Regions from separate parts of the Flexivirga sp. genome, predicted to be linked through region 1. Evidence: predicted binding sites of a transcription regulator. Region 1 holds the regulator's gene; each other region holds the start of a gene.
What was found. Region 1 encodes LexA, which represses DNA repair genes until DNA is damaged. Its sites were predicted from a motif close to TCGAACANNTGTTCGA; they were not measured.
Positions count from the first base shown of each region.

Region 2: the regulator LexA is predicted to act here: its motif matches at 4,406-4,421, upstream of ACTHL4_RS09575 (DUF222 domain-containing protein).
Region 3: the regulator LexA is predicted to act here: its motif matches at 3,897-3,912, upstream of ACTHL4_RS03860 (DUF222 domain-containing protein).

Region 1 covers NZ_JBQCGS010000043.1:4,342-12,038, reverse strand. Annotated here, with positions in the region: gene ACTHL4_RS07180 (NAD-dependent protein deacetylase) at 1-701, shown strand, start outside; gene lexA (transcriptional repressor LexA) at 797-1,513, opposite strand; gene ACTHL4_RS07170 (hypothetical protein) at 1,834-2,292, shown strand; gene nrdR (transcriptional regulator NrdR) at 2,580-3,080, shown strand; gene ACTHL4_RS07160 (vitamin B12-dependent ribonucleotide reductase) at 3,185-6,097, shown strand; gene serA (phosphoglycerate dehydrogenase) at 6,193-7,389, shown strand; gene ACTHL4_RS07150 (MalY/PatB family protein) at 7,379-7,697, opposite strand, start outside.
Region 2 covers NZ_JBQCGS010000057.1:11,421-19,117, forward strand. Annotated here, with positions in the region: gene dnaJ (molecular chaperone DnaJ) at 25-1,152, shown strand; gene ACTHL4_RS09560 (16S rRNA (uracil(1498)-N(3))-methyltransferase) at 1,159-1,896, shown strand; gene ACTHL4_RS09565 (ArsR/SmtB family transcription factor) at 1,897-2,661, opposite strand; gene ACTHL4_RS09570 (MFS transporter) at 2,758-4,140, shown strand; gene ACTHL4_RS09575 (DUF222 domain-containing protein) at 4,501-5,883, shown strand; gene ACTHL4_RS09580 (hypothetical protein) at 5,908-6,081, shown strand; gene ACTHL4_RS09585 (PhoH family protein) at 6,203-7,297, shown strand; gene ybeY (rRNA maturation RNase YbeY) at 7,298-7,697, shown strand, end outside.
Region 3 covers NZ_JBQCGS010000021.1:28,943-36,639, forward strand. Annotated here, with positions in the region: gene ACTHL4_RS03835 (carbohydrate ABC transporter permease) at 1-150, shown strand, start outside; gene ACTHL4_RS03840 (carbohydrate ABC transporter permease) at 150-1,004, shown strand; gene ACTHL4_RS03845 (metal ABC transporter permease) at 997-1,851, opposite strand; gene ACTHL4_RS03850 (metal ABC transporter ATP-binding protein) at 1,848-2,681, opposite strand; gene ACTHL4_RS03855 (metal ABC transporter solute-binding protein, Zn/Mn family) at 2,678-3,577, opposite strand; gene ACTHL4_RS03860 (DUF222 domain-containing protein) at 3,992-5,368, shown strand; gene ACTHL4_RS03865 (class I SAM-dependent methyltransferase) at 5,435-6,043, opposite strand; gene ACTHL4_RS03870 (alpha/beta fold hydrolase) at 6,129-6,896, opposite strand; gene ACTHL4_RS03875 (aminopeptidase C) at 6,897-7,697, opposite strand, start outside.

The sequences.
Region 1 (7,697 bases):
AGCCGATGACGGCTCAGGAACTGCTCGCCAGCCCCGCCGCGCGGCGGCGTTACTGGGCCCGTTCGTATGTCGGCTGGCCGCGTTTCGCGGCGGCCGAGCCCAACGACGGCCATCGTGCCGTGGCCGCGCTGCAACACGCCGGATTGGTCGGTCCGGTGATCACCCAGAACGTGGACGGACTGCACCAGGCGGCCGGTGCCCGGAACGTGGTCGAGTTGCACGGCAGCCTGACGCACGTGGTCTGCATGCACTGCGGCGAACGCTACGAACGCTCGACGGTCGACGCCTGGCTGCAGTTGGCCAACCCCGACTTCGACCGGTCGGCGGACGGTCCGTTGCGACCCGATGGGGACGTGGCGATCGCCGAGTCACTGATCGGCGGATTCCGACTGGTGCATTGCGTCGTCTGCGGTTCGGACCTGCTGAAACCCGACGTGGTGATGTTCGGCGAATCCGTGCCCAAGCCTCTGGTGGAGCATTGCTTCGCGCAGGTCCACGCGGCGCGTGCGGTCCTGGTGCTCGGCTCGTCCCTGGCCGTGATGTCGGGCTATCGATTCATCCGCCGCGCCGTCCGGGAGCACATCCCGGTCGCCGTGGTCACCCATGGCTGGACGCGCGCGACCGACGAGGAGGTGTCGGTGCGCGTCGATGCGCCGCTGGGTGAGACGTTGACGGCGCTCGCCGCCGCGCTGACCGGCTGAGCTGTTCCGATCCACGCCCGACCCTCACACGAAGATCGGGGGCCGCCGCGACGTATGCGGAGGAACGCAGCGGGGGAGAAACGTGGTGGGGTGGTCTAGACCCGGCGCAGTACCGCGGTGACCTTGCCCAGGATCGTCGCATCGTCACCGTCGATCGGGTCGTAGGCGTCGTTGTGCGGCATCAGCCATACCTTGCCCCGGGTGCGCTTGAACGTCTTGACCGTCGCCTCGTTGTCGAGCATCGCCGCTACGATGTCGCCGTTGGTCGCCGTGGGCTGCTGGCGCACCACGACCCAGTCGCCGTCGCAGATCGCCGCATCGACCATCGAGTCGCCGACGACCTTCAACAGGAAGAGGTCACCTTCGCCCACGATCTGCTTGGGCAGCGGGAAGACGTCTTCCACGACCTCCTCGGCGAGGATCGGACCGCCGGCAGCGATCCGCCCCACGACGGGGATGTATGACGCCTCGGGTCGTGCGTCGCCCAGCCCGGTCTCGTCGACGCCCGACTCCTCGGCGCTGCGTACGCTCGAGCCGCCGCGGTAGCCGCGGGTGTCGGTGCCGTCCGGGTCGATGACCTCCATGGCTCGGGGGCGGTTGGGGTCGCGGCGCAGGTAACCCTTGCGCTCCAACATCGTCAATTGGTGCGCCACCGAGCTGGGACTGGTCAGGCCGACCGCGTCCCCGATCTCGCGCAGGCTCGGCGGGTAGCCGCGCCGGTCCACGGAATTGCGGATCACCTGCAGCACCTTGCGCTGCCTGGTGGTCAGGCTCTCTCCGGCGCGATCGGGAAGTTCGTGCACCTGTGCCATCGCTGTCATCTCCTCCTCGGCGAACAGTTCGCTCGAAGCGGCCGGCGAGCGTCCGTGCGGACCGTGGTCCGTGCGGTGAGTGGGTGCTGGATGTGGAGCTGGATCGGCGCCGGCTGTCGGTGCTCGGTGCTTGCCTTGGCTTCGTGAAAACAGCGTATGGGTTTCGGACACAGTTTCCAAACATCTGTACGACGCGTGTCTCGACGATGTCGAACGTCCGTGCTATACATCCGACAGGTGTCCGATCGCACGCTTGTTCGGGCCAGGTCCGTCGCAGGGACGGTGCGCATCCGGTCGCGCCGAGGTTTCAGGAGGAAGAGATGAGTGCAGTGGCACCGTGGGACGTCATGGTCGACCCGCCGGCCGATCGAGCCCCCGAGGCCCCCGAGGTCCCCGAGGGCCGTGGGCGTCGTCGGCACCTGCGGGTGGTTCCGACCGGCCCGGCGGCCAGCGGCGGTGGCGAGCGGGTCGGCGTCCGTGTCGACGCGGCGGATGGCGCAAGCGGGCTGCGGTTGACGGCCCGCGGTCGCCGGTTGCTGGTGGCGCTCGTCGCTGTGGTCATGCTGGTGGGCGGGGGAGCGGCGGCCCGCGCCTGGGCCACCACCTCCGCGCCGGTGACGCACACCGTCACCGTCCACGACGGCGAGACGCTGTCCGAGGTGGCGCACCGCGCCTACCCGTCGATGCCGGTCGCCGACGCGGTCACCAAGGTGGCCCTGGCCAACGACCTCAACGGCCTGCAGGTGGTGGCCGGACAGCAGCTGCGGTTGCCGCGCTGAGGGATTGCAGCGGTGTCCGTGCGCCGCCCCGGTGAGGGGCGTGACGCGCGGGTTCCAGGCGGCTGACCAGGGCGTTTCGCGGCATGGCGGACGGCTCTTGCACTTGTGGTGGGACCGGCCTAAGATCCCTATATCTAGTAGTTACACCGATGGGATTCGTCCACATCTAGTCCACATGCCAGAGCGCGTTGTCCCCAGATCGTCCACCGTTCACCCACAGCTTCGTCCACAGGGTGCGGGTCCGTGGCGGCGCATCGTGGGCGGCGTTCCCGGGAGAGGAGTCGACCGTGCATTGTCCGTTCTGCCGTCATGACGACAGTCGCGTCGTCGACAGTCGCACGAGCGAGGACGGCACCTGCATCAAGCGTCGCCGGCAGTGTCCCGACTGCGGTAAGCGCTTCTCGACGACCGAGACTGCGAGCCTCACCGTCGTCAAGCGCTCGGGTGCCAGCGAGCCGTTCAGCCGCCAGAAGGTTTTGGTCGGTGTGCGCAAGGCATGCCAGGGCCGCCCGGTCAGCGAGGACCAACTCGCGCTGCTCGCGCAGGAGGTCGAGGAGTCGATCCGCGCCCAGGGGGCGGCCGAGATCGACGCGCACGACGTGGGTCTGGCGATCCTCGGCCCGCTGCGCAGCCTGGACGAGGTCGCCTATCTGCGTTTCGCCTCGGTCTACCAGGCCTTCGACGACCTCGAGGACTTCGAGGCCGCTATCGCGCTGCTGCGTGCCGAACGTCCGGCGACGGGCGTGGAGCCCGATCACGCCGTGGGCCGCGAACCCGCCGGCGACTGAGGCACGTTCCACGTCAGTCCGCAGCACCACGGCAACACCACCACACGGCAACAACACATCCCGCAGCACAGTCGACCGCCTTCGGGCGGGAAAGGAAGTTGGACATGACCGACACGGCAGACGCGGGCTCGAAGGCGCGACGCGGCAGCGGCGCGCGCAAGAGCCTGACCGTCGAGCGCATCTTCACCACGCCCGGGGTGCACCCCTATGACGAGGTCACCTGGGAGCGGCGCGATGTCGTCCAGCAGAACTGGAAGACCGGCGAGACGATCTTCGAGCAGCGCGGTGTGGAGTTCCCCGACAGCTGGTCGCTCAACGCCTCCACCATCGTCACCACCAAATACTTCCGTGGCGCGGTCGGCACGCCACAGCGGGAGAGCAGCCTCAAGCAGCTCATCGACCGGGTCGTGCTCACCTATGTGCGCGCCGGCAAGGAACACGGCTACTTCGCGACCGACGACGACGCCGAGATCTTCGAGCACGAGCTGACCTGGTCCCTGCTGCACCAGGTGTTCAGCTTCAACTCCCCGGTCTGGTTCAACGTGGGCACCAAGTCGCCGCAACAGGTGTCAGCGTGCTTCATCCTCTCGGTCGACGACTCCATGGACTCGATCCTCAACTGGTACAAGGAAGAGGGCTTCATCTTCAAGGGGGGCTCCGGTGCCGGCCTCAACCTCTCCCGCATCCGCTCCTCCAAGGAGCTGCTGTCCTCCGGTGGCACCGCCTCCGGGCCGGTGTCGTTCATGCGCGGTGGGGACGCGTCCGCAGGCACCATCAAGTCCGGCGGCGCCACCCGTCGCGCGGCGAAGATGGTCGTGCTGGACGTCGACCACCCCGACATCGAGGAGTTCGTCGAGACCAAGGCGCGCGAGGAGGACAAGATCCGCGCGCTGCGTGACGCCGGTTTCGACATGGATCTCGGCGGCAAGGACATCACCTCGGTCCAATACCAGAACGCCAACAACTCGGTCAGGGTCACCGACGAGTTCATGCGCGCGGTCGAGGAGGGCACCTCGTTCGGGCTGCGCGCCCGCAATACCGGTGAGGTCATCGAGGAGATCGACGCGCGCAGCCTCTTCGACAAGATCAACAAGGCCGCCTGGGAGTGCGCCGACCCGGGCCTGCAGTACGACGACACCATCAACGCCTGGCACACCAACCCGGAGACCGGCCGCATCACGGCGTCCAACCCGTGCTCCGAATACATGTCGCTGGACAACAGCTCCTGCAACCTGGCGAGCCTCAACCTGCTGAAGTTCCTGCGTGAGGACGACACCTTCGACGCCGCCACTTTCCAGAAGGTCGCCGAGTTGGTCATCACCGCGATGGACATCTCGATCTGCTTCGCCGACTTCCCGACCGAGTCAATCGGTCAGACGACGCGTGACTACCGCCAGCTGGGCATCGGCTACGCCAACCTCGGCGCGCTGCTGATGGCGACCGGCCACGGGTACGACTCCGAGGGCGGCCGGTCGCTCGCGGCGGCGATCACCTCGCTGCTCACCGGCGCGTCGTACAAGCGCTCCGCCGAGCTCGCTGCGATCGTCGGTCCCTACCACGGCTACGCCCGCAACGCCGAGGCGCACCAGCGGGTCATGCGCAAGCACCAGGCTGCCAACGACGCGGTCCGCACCCTCGACGCGATGGACTCGGAGGTCCACCGTTATGCGACCAAGGCGTGGGCCGACGTCGTCGAGCTGGGTGCGCAGCACGGCTACCGCAACGCCCAGGCCTCGGTGCTCGCACCGACCGGCACCATCGGCTTCATGATGGACTGCGACACGACGGGCATCGAGCCGGACTTCTCGCTGGTCAAGTTCAAGAAGCTGGTCGGCGGCGGCTCCATGCAGATCGTCAACCAGACGATCCCGCGGGCGCTGAAGAAGCTGGGTTACCAGACCGAGCAGATCGAAGCGATCGTCGAGCACATCGCCGAGCACGGTCACGTCATCGACGCGCCCGGCCTCAAGCCCGAGCACTACGAGGTCTTCGACTGCGCGATGGGTGAGCGCGCCATCGCTCCGATGGGCCACGTGCGGATGATGGCCGCGACGCAGCCGTTCCTGTCCGGCGCGATCTCCAAGACCGTCAATCTGCCCGAGACGGCCACCGTGGAGGACATCGCCGAGGTGCACCTGGAGGGCTGGAAGCTCGGCCTGAAGGCGCTGGCGGTCTACCGCGACAACTGCAAGGTCGGTCAGCCGCTGTCCGACGGCAAGAAGTCGGCCAAGGCCGCGGAGGCGGAGCCGGAGAAGGTCGTCGAATACCGCCCGGTCCGTCGCCGGCTGCCCAAGCGTCGCAAGAGCGAGACGACCTCGTTCGCGGTCGCGGGCGCCGAGGGCTACCTCACCGCCGGCACCTACGAGGACGGCAAGCTCGGCGAGCTGTTCCTGAAACTCGGCAAGCAGGGTTCGACCCTGGCCGGGATGATGGACGCCTTCTCGATCGCCATCTCGGTCGGCCTGCAGTACGGCGTTCCGCTCGAGACGTATGTCGAGAAGTTCACCAACCTGCGGTTCGACCCGGCCGGCATGACCGATGACCCGGACGTCCGGATGGCCCAGTCGATCATGGACTACGTCTTCCGCCGGCTGGCGCTGGACCACCTGGACTTCGAGACCCGGTCGTTCATGGGCATCCACACCGCCGAGGAACGCGCCCGCCAGCTGGAGACCGGCTCCTACGCCGCCGTGGAGGACGCCTCGGAGGAGGACGTCACCGACGAGTTGGAGTCCTACTCCCAGTCCGTCGGCGCGACCACGCGCCGCGAGGACTCCGCACCGGAGGCCACGTCCGGCTCGAACGCTGACGCCGCTGAGGCCGACTACCGGTCCGGGTCCGGGGCCGCCGACGCCCGCGCCGTCTCCGGTGAGATCCACTCCTCCGCGGAGTTGCTGGAGCGTTTCCAGGGCAAGGCCGCCGACGCACCGATGTGCATGACCTGCGGGACCAAGATGCGCCCCGCCGGCTCCTGCTACGTCTGCGAGGGCTGCGGCTCGACCAGCGGCTGCAGCTGATACACCGACTCACGGCACGTCCGGCATGCGGGCACCACGCCCGAATGCCGGACGTGCCGTGAGTCGCCGACCCGGCCAGTGGGAGACTGCGCCTTGTGAAGGCGCTGCTCCTGGAAAGCATCCACCCGTACGCCGAGTCGATCCTGCGTGAAGCGGGGTTCGAGGTAGAGACCCGCACCGGGGCCCTCGACGAGTCCGAACTGATCGAGGCGCTGCAAGGCGTCGACATCGTGGGACTGCGCTCCAAGACCGAGATCACGCCCACCGTCCTGGAGAAAGCGACGGGGCTGACCGCGATCGGCGCGTTCTGCATCGGCACCAACCAGATCGCGCTGGACGAGGCCGCCGCGCGCGGCATCGCCACTTTCAACGCCCCCTTCTCCAACACGCGCAGCGTCGTGGAGCTGGCGATCGCCGAGATCATCGCGATGGCGCGCCGCCTCACCGAGAAGGACGGCTCGCTGCACGCCGGCGTCTGGGACAAGAACGCCAAGGGTTCGCACGAGATCCGCGGCCGCAAGCTGGGCATCGTCGGCTACGGCAACATCGGTTCGCAGCTGTCGGTGGTCGCCGAGATGCTGGGCCTGCAGGTCTACTTCTACGACACCGACGACAAGCTGGCGATGGGCAACGCGCACCGGTGCGACAGCCTCGACGAGCTGCTGGAGACCGCCGAGGTGGTGACCCTGCACGTCGACGGCCGCTCCGGCAACGCCGGGTTCTTCGGCGCCGACCAGTTCGCCACGATGCGGCCGCGGTCGCTGTTCCTCAACCTCTCGCGCGGCTTCGTCGTGGACTACGACGCACTGCGCGAGAACCTCCTGTCCGGCCACATCGCGGGTGCCGCCGTCGACGTCTTCCCGACCGAGCCGAAGAAGCGCGGCGAGTCCTTCTCCTCCCCGTTGCAGGGCATCCCCAATGTCATCCTCACCCCGCACATCGGCGGGTCCACCGAGGAAGCGCAGGAGGACATCGGCCGTTTCGTGGCCAGCAAGCTGCGCGACTACATCGACCGCGGCACCACCACCCTGAGCGTCAACCTCCCCTCGCTGACCCTGGAGGGTCGCCCCGGCGGCGGCCGGCGGATCACCCACCTGCACCGCAACACGCCGGGCGTGCTGGCCAAGGTCAACAGCATCCTCGCCGGACACGGCGTCAACATCGAGGGCCAGCTGCTGAACACCCGCGGCGAGAACGGCTACGTGGTCACCGATGTCGCGCAGTTGCCCGACGCCGCGATCGCCGAGCTGCGCGAGATGCCCGAAACCATCCAGCTGCGCGTCATCGGCTAGACCCCGCGATGCGGTCGGCGATCTCGCCGATCACCGCGTGCGACGTCGCGAGAGTCAAACGCAGGAATCCTGCAGTGCCGCAGGCGGTCCCGTCGGTGCCCAGCACGCCGGTGCGGCGGCCCACCTCGGCCGGTGCGATGCCCGCGCCGCGCAGGTCCAGCCAGTGGATGTAGGTCGCCGCCGGAGGCGTGTACCCGATCGAGGGCGCGTCCGCCATACGGCCGGCGAACAGATCACGGCCGCGCTGCAGGTAATCGACGAGGCCGTCCAGGTGCGCCACTCCGTCCGGGCCGTATGCCGCCGTCGCC
Region 2 (7,697 bases), on a different contig from region 1:
GCACCAACAGCTCGAAGGAGCTTCGTGAACGACTACTACGGCGACCTGGGCGTCGCGCAGAACGCGAGTCCGGAAGAGATCAAGCGGGCCTACCGCAAACTGGCCCGCAAGCTGCACCCGGACGTCAACCCGTCCGAGGAGGCTTCCGATCAGTTCAAGAAGGTCGCGCAGGCGTATGACGTCCTCGGCGACGCCGAGAAGCGGCGTGCCTACGACATGGGCAACGATCCCTACGCGACGGCCGGTGGCGGCGCGGGCTACGGCCAGGGCTTCTCGTTCTCCGACATCATGGACGCGTTCTTCGGCGGTTCCGGCGCCGCCCAAGGCGGCCCGCGTTCGCGCACGCAGCGCGGCCAGGATGCTCTCATCGCGGTCGAGATCGACCTGGGCACAGCGGTTTTCGGTGGTGCGGAGGAGTTGACCTTCGACACGGCGGTCACCTGCTCGGTGTGCCACGGTGACGGGGCGCGGCCGGGCACCGGCAAGCACACCTGCGACATCTGCCATGGCAGCGGCCAGGTGCAGGAGGTGCAGCGGTCCTTCCTCGGCCAGGTGATGACCACCCGGCCCTGCCAGGCGTGCCGCGGTTACGGCGAGATCATCGACGACCCCTGCTTCAATTGCTCCGGCGAGGGCCGGGTGCGTGACCGGCGGACCATCACCGTCAAGGTGCCGGCCGGCGTCGACACCGGCACCCGCATCCAGTTGACCGGTGAGGGCGAGGTCGGCTCCGCCGGCGGCCCAGCGGGTGACCTCTACGTCGAGGTGCGGGTGCGCAAGCACCCGACCTTCCAGCGACGCGGCGACGACCTGCACTGTTCGGTCGAACTGCCGATGACCGCTGCAGCGCTCGGCACCGCGCTGCCGCTGGACACCTTCGACGGCGAGCGTGATGTCGAGATCCCGCAGGGCACCCAGCCGGGTGACGTCATCACGCTGCGCGGTCTCGGGGTGACGCACCTGCGCTCGCAGGTCCGCGGGGACCTGCTGGTCCACGCCAATGTGCGGGTGCCCACCAAACTCGACCCGCAGCAGGAGGAGCTGTTGCGGCTGCTGGCCAAGGAGCGTGGCGAGGAGCGCCCGGAGGCGCGCTTCGGCCGGGTCGAGAAGGGGCTGTTCGGCAAACTGCGGGACGCCTTCCAGGCCAAGTAGCCGCCGGTGACCGCACGCCTCTTCTTCGCGACCGTCGGTGCGCTGCATGCAGCCGCCGTCGGCGGCACCGTCACGGTCAGCGGTGACGAGGCACGGCACGCCGTGGTGGTCAGCCGCCTGGCGGTCGGCGAGACCGTGCAGGTGGCGGACGGATCGGGCCGGGTCGCCGAGGGCCCGATCGTCGCCGCAGCCCGGAACGGCTTGACCGTGCAGATCGCGACTCTTCGCGAATCCCACCGTCCGGCAACCCGTTTCGTGCTCATGCAGGCGCTGGCCAAGGGTGGCCGTGACGAGCAAGCCGTCGAGGCTTCGACCGAGCTCGGCGTGGACGCGGTCATCCCGTGGCAGGCCGATCGCAGCATCGTTCAGTGGCGCGGCGCCAAAGCGGACAAGGCGCACGCGAAATGGGAATCACTGGTCGTCTCGGCCAGCAAACAGTCACGCCGCCCGACCGTGCCGGACGTCGAGCCGCTGGTGACCAGCCGGAGCGCACCGGCACGCCTGCAGGATGCCGACGCCGTCGTCATACTCCACGAGGAGGCGGACGTCGCGATCGGCGAATTCGACGTGCCTGCAGGAGAAGTCGTCGTCGTGGTCGGGCCTGAGGGCGGGATCAGCCCCGACGAACTGACGGCGTTCGAGGCGGTCGGCGCTCGCGCCATACGCCTCGGGCCGACGGTGCTGCGTGCGTCCAACGCCGGCCCGACAGCGCTCGCGGTCCTGTTGGCCCGCAGCCGCTGGTGATCAGCCGGCCAACTCCTGCGAGATCGCCGGCGCCAGCCGCGCGAAGCCGGCCGCGCCGGCCGAGGTCAGCGCGAGTTCGCGCGGGCGCGGACCGTCGCAGACCCAGGCACGGTCCCGCGCGGCGGACAGGATGGCCGCACCGAGCGCGCCGGCCAGGTGCTCGCGCTGCTCCGTCCAGTCCAGGCAGAAGCGCAGCGTCGGCCGGTTCAGGGCCTCGACCGCCGCGAGATCCACGCCCCAGGACGCCAGGTGGTCCTGCGCTCCGGGCCCGAGCTCGAAGCGATCGGCCGGGACCGGTGCCGACAGGCGGTCGCCGACCCGGCGGCGGGTGTCGGCGTGTGCGTCGAGGGCGTGCAGCACACCCGTGTCGATCAGGGCGGCGGTGATCGCGACACCGAGCCGGCCGGCGAAGTGGTCGTAACAGGTGCGCGCCGTGCGCAGCCGTGCCATCCGGGTGCCCGTCCGCAGCGAGGTGATCGGGGGCAGCGGGGTCATCGCGATCAACGCCTCATAAGCGGCGGCCACTTGCGCGTCGGCCAGATAGTAGAAGCGGTGCCGACCACTCACCTCCACCTGGACGATCCCGGCATCGAGCATCCGCCGCAGGTGACCGCTGGTGGTCGCGGCGCTGACCCCGGCCTCCGTCGCCAGGCGCGACGCGGGCAGGCGCCGCCCGTCGATCAGTGCGCCGATCATCCGTGCCCGAGCACGGTCGGCGAAGACCGCGGCCACGTCCGCGACGTCCCGCTGCTGCTTCCCGGTCATGTCGCCATTCTGGCCGCCGGACGTTTCGCCGGCCACCGAAGCGTCCGCTCTACGGTTCGGTGAGCGCCGAAGGTTCACGGCCGCAGGCTGGTGCGTATGACGACAACGGAATCCGCACCGGCCGGCACGGCGCAGGGCGGGCGTGGCCGCAGCCTGCTCATCCTGTGCTCGGCGATGTTCCTGGTGTTGCTCGACGTGTCGATCGTCAACGTCGCGCTGCCCAGCATCGAGCGGGGCATGGGCGGCGGCACGGCCGGCGCGCAGGCGGTGGTCGACGGCTACACGGTGCCGCTCGCGGCGTTGTTGCTGACTGCGGGAACCGGCGCCGATCGGTGGGGCGCGCGTCGTGCGTTCGTCGTGGGGCTGGTGGCTTTCGGCATGGGCTCGATCGGATGTGCGGCGGCATCGACGCTCCCGGTGCTGGTGACCGGCCGGGTGGTGCAGGGCGTTGGTGCAGCGGCGATGTTGCCGGCCAGTCTGTCGCTCATCACCGCGATCTGGGAGCACCCGGACGAACGGGCTCGGGCGATCGCCGTGTGGTCCGGTGTCTCGGGCTCGGCGGTCGCGCTCGGGCCGCTGGTCGGTGGCGCGCTCATCGGCGTCGGCAGTTGGCGCCTGATCTTCCTGATCAATGCGCCCGTCGTGGTCGCGGCAACGGTGGGTGCGGTCACGTTGCCGCGCGGCCGGACCCAGCAGCGGCCGCTCGACCGGTTCGGCGCGGTGACCTCGACCGCGAGCCTGGGATGCGCGATCGCCGGACTCATCGAACTCGGCCGCGCAGGGACCAGTCCGGTCGGATTGCTCCTCGTGGCGGCGGCCGGCGCAAGCGGAACGGCGTTCGTGGTCGGGCAGCGACGCGCCGCGGCGCCGATGGTGCCGCGTGAGCTGTGGCGCAACCGCGAGTTGCTGCGGGCGTCTGCCGGATCGCTCGGGATGAACCTCGTCGGGAACGGTTCCCTGCTGGTGCTGGCCTTCCTGCTCCAGACGGTGCAAGGCAGGGACGCCTTCTCCGCCGGCCTGGCGACATTGCCGATGTTCGCGCCGCTGACACTCGTGCCGTTGCTGGCGCGCCGGCGGATGGTGCGGATCCGTCCCGTTCGGCTGATCCGCGCCGGGTTCGTCGTCGGCGTGCTCGGCGAACTGTCGCTGGCGCTCGCGGTATGGCGCGCACCGCACGCGCTGCTGCCCCTGGTCCCCGGGATGCTGCTCGCGGGCGTGGCGCTCGGCATGCTGGTGATGCCGCTGGTCGCGACGTCGGTGGCAGCAGCGCCGAGCGCAGCGGGGGTGGTGGGCGGCCTGAACAACGCCGCCCGGCAAACCGGAACGTCGTTCGGGGTGGCGTTGTTCGGTGCGATCGCCGGCTCCGTCACTGCACCCGGCGCCACCTGTCGTATGGCGTGGTGCTTCGTCGTCGGTGCCGGCGTCTGGCTGCTCGCGATGTGGCTGGCGGCAGGCCGACGAACGAAGCCGATCGAGTAGCGGGCGAAGCGGCACAGCGTCGATCGAGTAGCGGGGGAGCGAAGCGGAGGAGCGTATCGAGATCAGCGCCCGAATCCGCCAGAAGCTGTGTGGCCGAGCTCGCGCCCTGAGGAGTTCGTGAGGGACGAGCGAGCGTCTCGAAGGGCACGTGCGGAAACGTGCGTCGGTCGAGTGCCGGAGGAGCGGAGCGAGGGAGGCGTATCGAGACCACGCCCCCATCGGAGCCTGGCGACTGCGGACGCCCGGCAGACAGTCAACCAGTTAATCAGAAATGTGTTCGATGAAATGCTAGCCGTTGTCAGTGTACTCCGGTATCCTGTGGGTAGACGAAAACACAGGCAGGTCAGGGGGATTCATGCCATGAGCATCAATGATTCAGTGGTGGATGCTGCCTTGGTCGCGCAGCCGGGGCGTGGCCCGGAAGTGCTCTCCGTGCTGCAAGCGGCCGCGGAAGTTTTGGACGAGGTTCCCGGTGCGGTGCACCAGCTCGGTGAGGACGAGGAGGGCGACCTGGTGACGGCCCTGTTGCGGCTGCAGGGCCGGTCCGCGCAGCTGGTCACCCTGGTGGCCGCAGACGCGGCCGAACGGGGCGCGGTCGACCGGTCGGACGCGGCCACCACGGCCCAATGGTTGGGCGCTCATGTCGTCGATGTCCCGGTCGAGCCGAAGACGGTGCGGACGATGGCCGCTGTCGCGGACGCGTGCCGGGCGCGGAAGAACACTGTCATCGGCCAGGCTCTTCGAGACGGGTCGTGCTCGGTCGAATCGGCACGGACCGCCCTGACGCAGGCGGACAAGGTGGGGCCGGTGATCCCGACCGCCGACCGTGACGAGGTGCTGGGCTGGTTCCTGCAGGTGGACTCTTCGCTGGGGTGTGCCGGTCTGACCCGGCTGACACGGGAGATCCTGGCCCGCTACGCCCCGGACAAGCTCTCCGACGACGACGAGAAGCTCGAAGACACCGAGACGCTGTCGTGGTCGACGACACCGACCGGGATGACCCGGCTGGTGGCCGAGTTGTCGCCGGCGAACGCGGCCATTCTGAAGGAAGCGATCAACGCCAAGTCGGCGCCCGATCCGGCGAAACCCGATGCCAGCACGGGTCACGGGTCGGGTGCCGTCTTCGGCCTCGGCGGCGCCGACACATCCGAAGCCTTCGATCCGTCCGCAGGTTCGGGTGAGCCGGTGCGTGATGAACGCTCGGCGGGCAAGCGCCGGGCGGACGCGCTGATGGACCTGGTCGGTGCCGGCGCCCGTGCCGCGGCGGGGGACGGTGTGCAAGCCAGTGCCGCGACAGTGTTGCTGACCATCGGGTTGGACACCCTCACTTACGGCAGCGGCCCCGCGCACACCAGCACCGGCGACGTGATCGATGCGGGCGCGGCGCGGCGGTTCGCCTGCACCGCCGACCTCATCCCCGCCGTCCTCGGTGGACCCAGCGCTCCCCTCGATGTCGGCCGGCGAGAACGCCTGGCCACCAGGGCCATCCGGGCCGCGGTGATCCTGCGCGACCGGGGGTGCACCTTCCCCGGCTGCGACCGGCCACCCGGGTTCTGCGAAGTCCACCACGTCACCCCTTGGTGGGCCGGCGGCCACACCTGCCTGACCGACTCGGCATTGTTGTGCGGCAGGCATCACCACACCGTGCACCGGCAGGGCTACATGGCCGAGGTCCGACCCGACGGCGTGCACTGGATCCTGACACCCGGCCTGATGCCCGGCCACCACACCGCGGCAGCCTGAGCCTTGAGGCGCAAGAGGGCTGTGGTGACATTCGGAGCGGTCCGCGTCGTCGATCTGCCTTCCCGGTGGTCGATCGGCGACCGCAACGAGCTCCCGGCACGACTCATGCGGCAGGGGAGTTCCGCCGTCTGCAACATCAGTGGATTGGCGGCGTGGTGGAGCGCACTGCCGATCGGCATGAGCAAGCTCGAGCGGTGACGGGGCTCCGTCGCGAAGATACGAGAGCGAGGTCGTCTCGGCGGACCGATGGGTCCTACGGGGCGATCGGGCAGCAAACGATTCGAAGGCGTCGGTCATCGCCCGTAGAATGGGACGCACGATGACAAGTGATGATCATGATCCTCAGCCCGGGTCGCTGAAGCGGTCGGCCGACAACACCGGCACCGACCCCGGCGCACCGGGCGACGTGCACGCCCAGCACACCATCGAGGTTCCGCCGGACGTGTCGATGGTGACGCTCCTCGGGCCGCGCGACGAGTTGCTACGCACCATGGAGCGGGCCTTCCCGAAGCTGACCATCCACGTGCGGGGCAACGTCTTCCACCTGGCCGGCCCGCCCGCCGACATGGCACTGGTCGAGGAACTGCTCGACGAGCTGCTGACGGTGCTGGACGCGGGCCAACAGCTCAACCGTGACGCCGTCGAGCGCTCGATCGGCATGCTGCGGGCACGGACCCGCGAGCGTCCGGCGGATGTGTTGACGATGAACATCGTCAGCAACCGCGGTCGCACCATCCGGCCGAAGACGTTGGGGCAGAAGGAATACGTCGACGCCATCGACGAGCACACCGTGGTCTTCGGCATCGGCCCGGCCGGCACGGGCAAGACCTACCTGGCGATGGCCAAGGCGGTCGCCGCGCTGCAGGCCAAGCAGATCAACCGGATCATCCTGACCCGGCCGGCGGTTGAGGCGGGTGAGCGCCTGGGTTTCCTGCCCGGCACGCTCAACGACAAGATCGACCCCTACCTGCGGCCGTTGTATGACGCCCTGCACGACATGATCGACCCCGACTCCATCCCACGGCTGATGGCTGCCGGCACCATCGAGGTGGCGCCGCTGGCGTACATGCGCGGACGGACCCTCAACGACGCGTTCATCATCCTCGACGAGGCACAGAACACCTCGGCGGAACAGATGAAGATGTTCCTCACCCGGCTCGGCTTCGGCTCCAAGATGGTGGTCACCGGAGACGTCACCCAGGTGGACCTGCCCGGCGGCACCATGTCGGGTCTGCGCGTCGTACAGGACATCCTCGGGGACGTGGAGGGCATCCACTTCTCCCGGCTGACCGCCCAGGACGTGGTGCGTCACCGGCTGGTCAGCGCGATCGTCGAGGCGTACGAGGAGTTCGATGCCCGCGGCGCATCGGCTCGTCCGGCGAAGGTCGTCCGTGCCGAACGGCGGGGCAAATAAATGAGCATCGACCTGCTCAACGAGACGGATTTCGAGGTCGACCCGCCGGAACTGCGCGAGTGCGCGGTCCACGTGCTGCACGAGCTCAACGTGCACCCCGAGGTCGAGCTCTACATCGGCATCATCGACGAGCCGGCCATGGAGTTGCTGCACAAGCAGTGGATGGACCTGCCGGGGCCGACCGACGTGATGAGCTTCCCGATGGACGAGCTGCGGCCCGGCAAGGCCGGTGACGAGCCCGTCGAGGGCGTGCTCGGCGACATCGTGCTCTGCCCGACGGTCGCGGCCAAGCAGGCGGCCGAGGCGGGACACACGACCGCCGAGGAGCTCCTGCTGCTGACCGTCCACGGTCTGTTGCACCTGCTCGGCTTCGACCACGCAGAGCCGGACGAGCGTCGCG
Region 3 (7,697 bases), on a different contig from region 1:
CGCCCGGTCATGGAGTTCATCTACGACATCGGTTTCTCCGACTACCGCGCGGGCTACGCATCGGCGGCCACCATCGTCTACTTCGTCATCGTCGCGGTGGTCTCGGTCGTCTGGTTCCTGCTCCGCCGGCACTCCCGGAAGGCATCGTGATGGCTGTCCACGCGACCAACGCACTCGACTACAACGGTCGATCGCGCACGTTCAAGGTCTTCTCGGGCCTGGTGCTGGCCGTCTTCGCGGTCATCTGGATCATCCCGCTGCTCTTCGCGGTCGACACGTCGCTGAAGCCGGAGGGTGAGATCGCGGCGCGCCCGACCAGCTGGTGGAGCTCGCACTTCTCGCTCGACGCCTACAGCAAGGTCATCGACCACACGCCGATCATGACCTGGTATCTCAACAGTCTGATCATCGCCGTGCTCACGGTCGTCCTCACGCTTCTGGTCACCTCGATGATCGGGTTCGCACTGGCGCAGACGCGGTTCGCCGGCCGCGGCGGCTTGATCGCCTTCGTGTTGGCGGGTCTGCTGATCCCGGGCCAGATCCTCGTGCTGCCGCTCTACCAAATCGTGCACGGCATGCACCTGCTCAACACCTACTGGGCGATGGTGCTGCCGGCCGCTGCCGCTCCGGTCGCCGTGTTCATCTTCGAGTCGTTCTTCAGCGGCCTGCCGCGTGAGCTGATCGACGCCGCACGCATCGACGGCGCCTCGTGGTTCAGCATCTACTGGCGCGTCTGCCTGCCGCTGTGCCGGCCCGCTGTCTCCGCGGTCGCGATCTTCACCTTCGTGACCAGCTGGAACAACTTTCTGTGGCCACTGCTCGCGCTGAGCAATGTCGATCAGATGACCATCCCGGTGGGTATGGCGACCGTCGCCGGCGGCTTCGGGATCCTCTACGCACAGGTGATGGCCACCGCGGTGCTCGGCGCGCTGCCGCTCTTCGTGGTGTTCCTTCTCTTCCAGCGACACATCGTGCAGGGAATCGCCGGGACGGGGATCAAGTAGTCGCGGGCTGCGGGTGCGGCCGGCCGGCATTGCGGCGCAGCCGCTCAGCCACGAAGGACACCAGGTAGATCGCGAAGCTGGTGAATGCGATCAGCACGCTCGCCTTGATGTCGGTGTCACTCAGCGCGAGGCTGAGCAGGAATCCACCGTCCGCGGCCAGCAGCGCGAACAGCACCGAGAGTGCAGTGAACGCAATGGGGTTCGCTGTCCACCGGCGTGCTGCCGCGGCGGGGGTGATCGCCAGGCTGAGCACCAGCAGCGTGCCGACCACCTGCGCCGCTTCGGTCACGGTGAGCGCGAGCAGCAGCAGGAACACCAGGCCGAGCCGGCGCACCGGCACACCCCGGGCGGTGGCGACGGCCGGATCCACCGAGGCGAAGAGCAACGGCCGGAAGATCACCACCATGGTGATGACCACGAGCACCGCGAGCACGCCGAGGATCAGCACGTCCCTCGTCGAGGCCGACACGAGGGAGCCGAAGAGGATGTTGGTGGCGGCCGAGGAGAAGCCGTCGTAGAAGCTCAACAGAAAGACGCCGAGGCCGAGGCCGAAGGCGAGCACCACACCGATGGCGGTGTTGCTCTCGCTGCGGCGTCGGCCGAGCAGGGCGAAAGCCACTGCCACCACGCATGATCCGATGAGTGCGCCGCTGACGGCGTCACCAGCGATCAGCAGGCCGGCGACCGCGCTCGGGAAGGACAGCTCGGCGGTGCCGTGTACCGCGAAGGCCATGTCCCGCATCACCACGAACGGCGCCACCAGTCCGCAGGTCAACGCGATCAGCGTCGCGGCGATCAGGGCGTGCTGGGCGAACGGATAGTGCAGCATGTCCAGCATCTGGCTCATTCGCTGACCGCCAACTCGACGGAACCACAGTGATGGGACTGCTCGGGCGACTCGCCACCGCCGACGACAATGACCCGGCCGCGCACCCGCAACACGTCCACGGGTGCGCCATACAGACTGGACAGACGCTCGGTGGTCAGCACCTCGTCGGGCGTGCCGACCGCCCAGTTGCCGCCGACGAGATAGATGATGCGGTCGACATAGGGCAGGATCGGGTTGATCTCGTGGGTCACCATGACGACTGCCGTGCCCGCCGAGCGCCGGCGCCGGTCCAGGAGTTCGAGCACACCTTCCTGGTGCCGCAGGTCGAGCGACGTCAGAGGTTCGTCGCACAGCAGCACCTGGGGGTTGCTCATCAGGGCTTGCGCGATCCGCAAGCGTTGTTGTTCCCCTCCGGAGAGTTTGCCCACGGGCGCATCTGCGTATGACGCCGCGCCCACCGCGCGGATCATCTCGTCGGTCGCCACGCGCACGGCGGGACGCGCCCACGGCATACCGAAGCGGTGCCCGTCGGCACCGAGGGCCACCAGATCCCGTCCCCGCAGCCCGAGGTCGCCGTCGAAGATCTTCTGCTGCGGCACGTAGCCGACGTCCGAACTGCCGCGGGAGGGTTTGCGGCCCGCGACCTGTACGGTGCCCGCGGACAACTCCTGCAGGCCGAGCAGAGCTCGCAGCAGCGTGGTCTTCCCCGCACCGTTCGGGCCGAGGATCGCCACGAACTCCCCCGGCTGGACGCCGAGGTCGAGCTCCGACCACAGGGTGCGTCCGCCGAGCGTGAGGGTGGCGCCGCGGAAGTCGATCACCGGCGCCTTCGGTGGCGTGCCTGTCATGCTGATCTCTCCAGCGCCGCAGCAAGTGCTTCGGCCTGCTGCAGCTGCCACGACTGGTAGTCCGTGCTCTTGGCTGGCATCGTCTCCGTCACTGCGACCCGCGGGACGCCGGCGTCCTTCGCCTGTTGCTTCAGCTGGTCGGTCTGTTTGTCGGTGACCTGGCTGTTGTAGATCAGTGCGCGCACCGATCGCTGCTGCAAGGCCTTGTCGAAGGCAAGCGTATCGCCCGGGCTGGGGTCGTCCCCCTCTTCGACGGCCCGCGGGAAACCGGAGGGGATGCCCAGCCGCAGCCCGGCATCGGCCAGCAAGTAGCCGGCGACCCGCTCGGTGTACGCGATCTTCGCACCGCCGTCCTTGGCCCTGATCGTGTGCAGGACCTTCTCGACGGGTTTCAGCGACGTGGCGAACTTCCTTGCGTTGCGGCGGTATTCGCCGGCATTCTTCGAGTCGATCCTGCCCAGCTCGGTCGCGACGGCGTCGGCCACCTTGGGCATCGCGGGTATGTCGTACCACAGGTGCGGGTTGGCGTCCTTGCCCTCGACTCCCAACACCTTCGCTGCGGTGACCACGGTCTGGTGCCGTGAGCCGGCGGCGGAGGTCAGCTCGTCCATGAAGCTGTCGTACCCGAGGCCGTTCTCCACGACCAGGCGGGCGTCGTAGACCGTCGCGGCGTTCTTGGCGTTGGACTCGTACCCGTGCGGGTCCATGTTCGGATCGCTCAGCACCGAGGTGACGTCGACGTGATCGCCGCCGATCTGCCGGACGATGTCGCCGTACACGTTGGTGCTCGCGACCACTCCGATCCTGCCGTCCGACGTCCCCGCATCCTGACCGGAACCGCAGCCGGACAGGACGAAGACCGGCACGACCACGGCCGCGACCCACGCCAGACGCATGTGTTCCCTCAATTCGTATTGATAGTCATTCTCGTTAAGAACACACTAGCAGTGGCTGTCGGCCGGCACGAATCGGCGTCGCACGGCCGACTCCCCGCCGATCGAGGAGGACGAGGCGCCAGCCGAGCACCCCCTGCGCTGGTCGAGGAGGACGAGGCGCCAGCCGAGGCCGTATCGAGACCTCGCCCGCCAGCACAAGCCCTTAGGCGGGGTGGCCTGGGGGTGGTCCTTTACGACCATCGGTCACCTCTCGGGCGGGACGACGGGTCCGTCGGGGCGGATGACGGCGGCTTCGCGGGCGCAGTGCCGATACGTTTCACCGCAAACGTGTTCGAAGAATTTCTAGGTTTCCCCACGCCCCTGCGGTAGAATCAAAGTACGTCGAAAGCATTGCGCGGGAGGGAGGTTCGCGACATGGATGCCAATTCCCAGCTGACCGGCGAACCTCTCACGCTCTCCCGCGTGGGCACCGGTTCCGAAGACGTTGTCACACCTGCCGCGCCCGGTCGTGGACCGGAGTTACTCGCCGCGCTGCGCACGGTCGCGGACCTGTTGGACGAGGTGCCGGGGGCGGTGCACCAGCTCGGCACCGAGCAGGAGGACGAGTTGGTCGCGGTCCTGCTGCGGTTGCACGGCCGGTCCGCGCAAGTGGCCACCCTGGTGGCCGCCGACGCGGTCGACCGGGGTGTCGTGTCACCCTCGGATGCGGCCACCACCAGTCACTGGATCACCGGACACCTCACCGCACAGGCCGCGCACGGACAGGGCGGTGGGGTGCTGGTCGAACCGCGCACGATCCGGGCGATGGCAGCAGTGGCCGACGCCTGCCAGCACCGCAAGAACACCGTCATCACGCAAGCGTTACGGCAAGGGACCTGTTCGGTGGAATCCGCCCGAACCGCGCTGACCCAAGCCGACAAAATCGCACCCGTGATCCCCACCGCCGACCGCGACGAAATCCTCGGCTGGTACCTGCAGATCGACCCCGGCCTCGGATGCGCCGGGCTGACCCTGCTGACCCGGCGGATCCTCGCCCGATTCGCCCCCGACCAACTCTCCCGCGAAGACGAAAAACTCGAACGGGTCGAAACCCTGTCCTGGGGCACCACCCCCACCGGGATGACCCGGGTCGTCGCCGAACTGGCACCCGCCAACGCCGCAATCCTCAAAGACGCGATCACGGCCACCTCCGCACCCAAGCCCGCGAAACCCACCAACGACAGCCAGGAGCCGGTGCGGGACGAACGGTCCCCCGGCAAACGCCGCGTCGACGCCCTCATGGACCTGGTCGGTGCCGGCGCCCGCGCCGCGACCGGGGAAGGCGTCCAAGCCGCCGCAGCCACCGTGCTCCTGACCATGAACCTGGAAACATTGACCCACGGCAGTGACGGGGCAACCACCACCACCGGGGACGTCCTCGACGCCGGCGCCGCCCGCCGCCTGGCCTGCGCCGCCGACCTCATCCCCGCCGTCCTCGGCGGACCCAGCGCCCCCCTGGACGTCGGCCGCCGACAACGCCTGGCCACCAAAGCCATCCGGGCCGCAGTCATCCTGCGCGACCGGGGTTGCACCTTCCCCGGCTGCGACCGACCACCCGGATTCTGCGAAATCCACCACCTCACCCCCTGGTGGGCCGGCGGCCACACCTCCGTCATCAACTCCGCACTCCTGTGCAGCCGCCACCACCACACCGTCCACCGGCAGGGTTACATGGCCGAGGTCCGACCCGACGGCGTCCACTGGGACCTCACACCCGGGCGCATGCCCGGACACCACGCCGCAGCAGCGTGAAACCAGCTCTCGGCCGCTGTCTGGCTCCGACGCCACGAACGCGACCGCGAACGTCGCGCCCCAGGATTAGACGGCCTCGAGGACGAAGAAGAGGAAGCACAGGAACGACTTGCCTTCGTCCAAGCCGTCCGGGAGCAGTTCCACGGGAGTGTTCGGCGCCGGTGGTGGCTCGCTGATAGTAGTGATTCGGAAGCCCGCGGACGTGAAGGAGTCCGTCATGGTGTGCAGTGGCCGGTGGAAGAACGTCAGCCACACTGTGTGCCCGGAGAACTCGTAGTCCTCGGTGTACTTCGTCATGGCAAAGTAGTCCAGGTCGGGATGGACGACCGGGAAGATAACGGGGTGGTTCACCGACACCAGCAGTCGACCACCTGGCTTGAGCACACGCCGGATCTCGGCGAGCGGCGCGGACCAGTCATCCAGGTAATGCAGCACGAGCGAGGCGATGACATCGTCGAACTCCGCATCGCCGTACGGCAGCGGCTCAGCGAGGTCGGCGACACGCAGGTCGACCTCCGGGCCGAGGCGGGCGCGTGCCAACTCGATCATGGCGGCGCTTCGGTCGAAGCCGTGAACGTGAGCCCCGGCGTCACGGAGGGTGGCCGTCGTGGGACCCGAGCCGCATCCCGCATCGAGGATGCGCCGTCCGGAGACGTCCCCGGCGAGACGCAGCATCGCTGGCTTCTCGTAGTAGGCGTTGAACAGGCCGGTCTCGTTCTGTTTCGCGTACGCCTCGGAGAACCGTCGTAATCGGCGTCTGTCATGTGTCCGGCGAGCCCAGCCAGTCAGCAATCGTGCGACCCAGCGCGCGATCGGCAACGGCACTCATGTGGTTGCCGGGGATCTCCACGAAGGTGCCGTGCGGCACGGCATGCGCAAGCCGCTCGGCGCCCTCGCGGTGGTCGTCGTCCTGGGCACCGCACACCGCGAGCAGCGGCTGCGACACCTTTGCCAGCTCAGCCGGATCGGTGCGCACACTGGAGCGCCAGACACCGCGCAGGGCGACCGGGTCGGAACCGGTCTGCCGCATGAAGATGCGCGCCTTACCGGCGGCCGACCGCTTGTCGACCTCCTGATCGAGGTCGAACGCGGTCTCGTAGACGTCATCACGCGTCTTGAGGTTCTCGATGCCGGCCAGCCCCATCCCCGCGGTGATCACGTGCGCCGGCCGGGCACCGCGTAGCACCATCCGGATGGTGGTGTGCGCGCCGAGCGAGTAGCCGCCGAGGTCGTAGTCGGTCAGGCCGAGGTGCTCCACGAGCGCTGCGCCGTCCATGGCCAGCACGTCCGGCGGGTATGCCGCCGCGTCGTGCGGTTGCGCACTGTCGCCGTGGCCGCGCAGGTCCGGCATGATCACCCGGAAGCCTTGCTCGGCAATGGCTTCCGCGTGGCCGTAGCGGATCCAGTTGGTCAATGCGTTGGAGACGAAGCCGTGGATCAGCACGACCGGCCGGCCGTCACCCAGCTCGCGCCATACGAGCTGGGTGCCGTCGAACGAAGTGAATTGGTGGCGTGTCGTCTGATCCATCTAGGCGAGCGAGCCCATCGGATCCCAGGCGGGCAGCACGATCGGCTCGGCGTTCAACGCATCCTGCAGCTCGGCCGGCAGGCTGTCGCGTCGCGCGGCGATCTCGAAGACGTACTCCCCGAACCACGAGTCGTTCATCGTGTAGAAGCCCTTGTCGGCCCGCTCGTCACCCCAGGAGTTCTCGACACGCCACTTGCGCGGTGTGTCACCGTCCAGGTCGACACCGGTCAACAGCATGGCGTGCGTCATCAGCGTCTCGTGGAACTCCAGCCGCGCTGCCTTGTCCAGCTCGAAGCTGGTGTCGTAGATGCCGGCGAAATCGAACAGCGCCGCGTCCCAGACACCGGCCTCGCGCTCCATCATCTGTCCCACGTCACAGCCGAACCAGACCGGCTCACCGGACTTGATCGCCTCGGCCGCCAGCGTCTTCAAGGTGTCCGACGGGACGTTGAGGTAACGCACCGGCGCTCCGCCGACGATGTTGCCCAGATGGTCGACGGTGAAGGTGCGGCCGCGAGGGCTGGTCGAACGCGGGTCGTCCACCAAACACACGTAGTCATTGACGTCGACGGTGAGATAGCGATCGCGGAACTCCGCCGGTGTCAACATCCCGTCGCGGTGGAACTCGCCCTCGTCATCGGTCCACTGCCACTCGAACTCGGTGGGCGGCGTACCCAGGTGAATGGCCAGGATCCGGTAGGCCGCCGACATCACCCGCGAGCGGATCTGCTCGACGGCAGCATCGTCGCCTGCCACCCGGATGTCCCGCGCGGCCTGACGCAACAGGCTGCGCAGACTCTT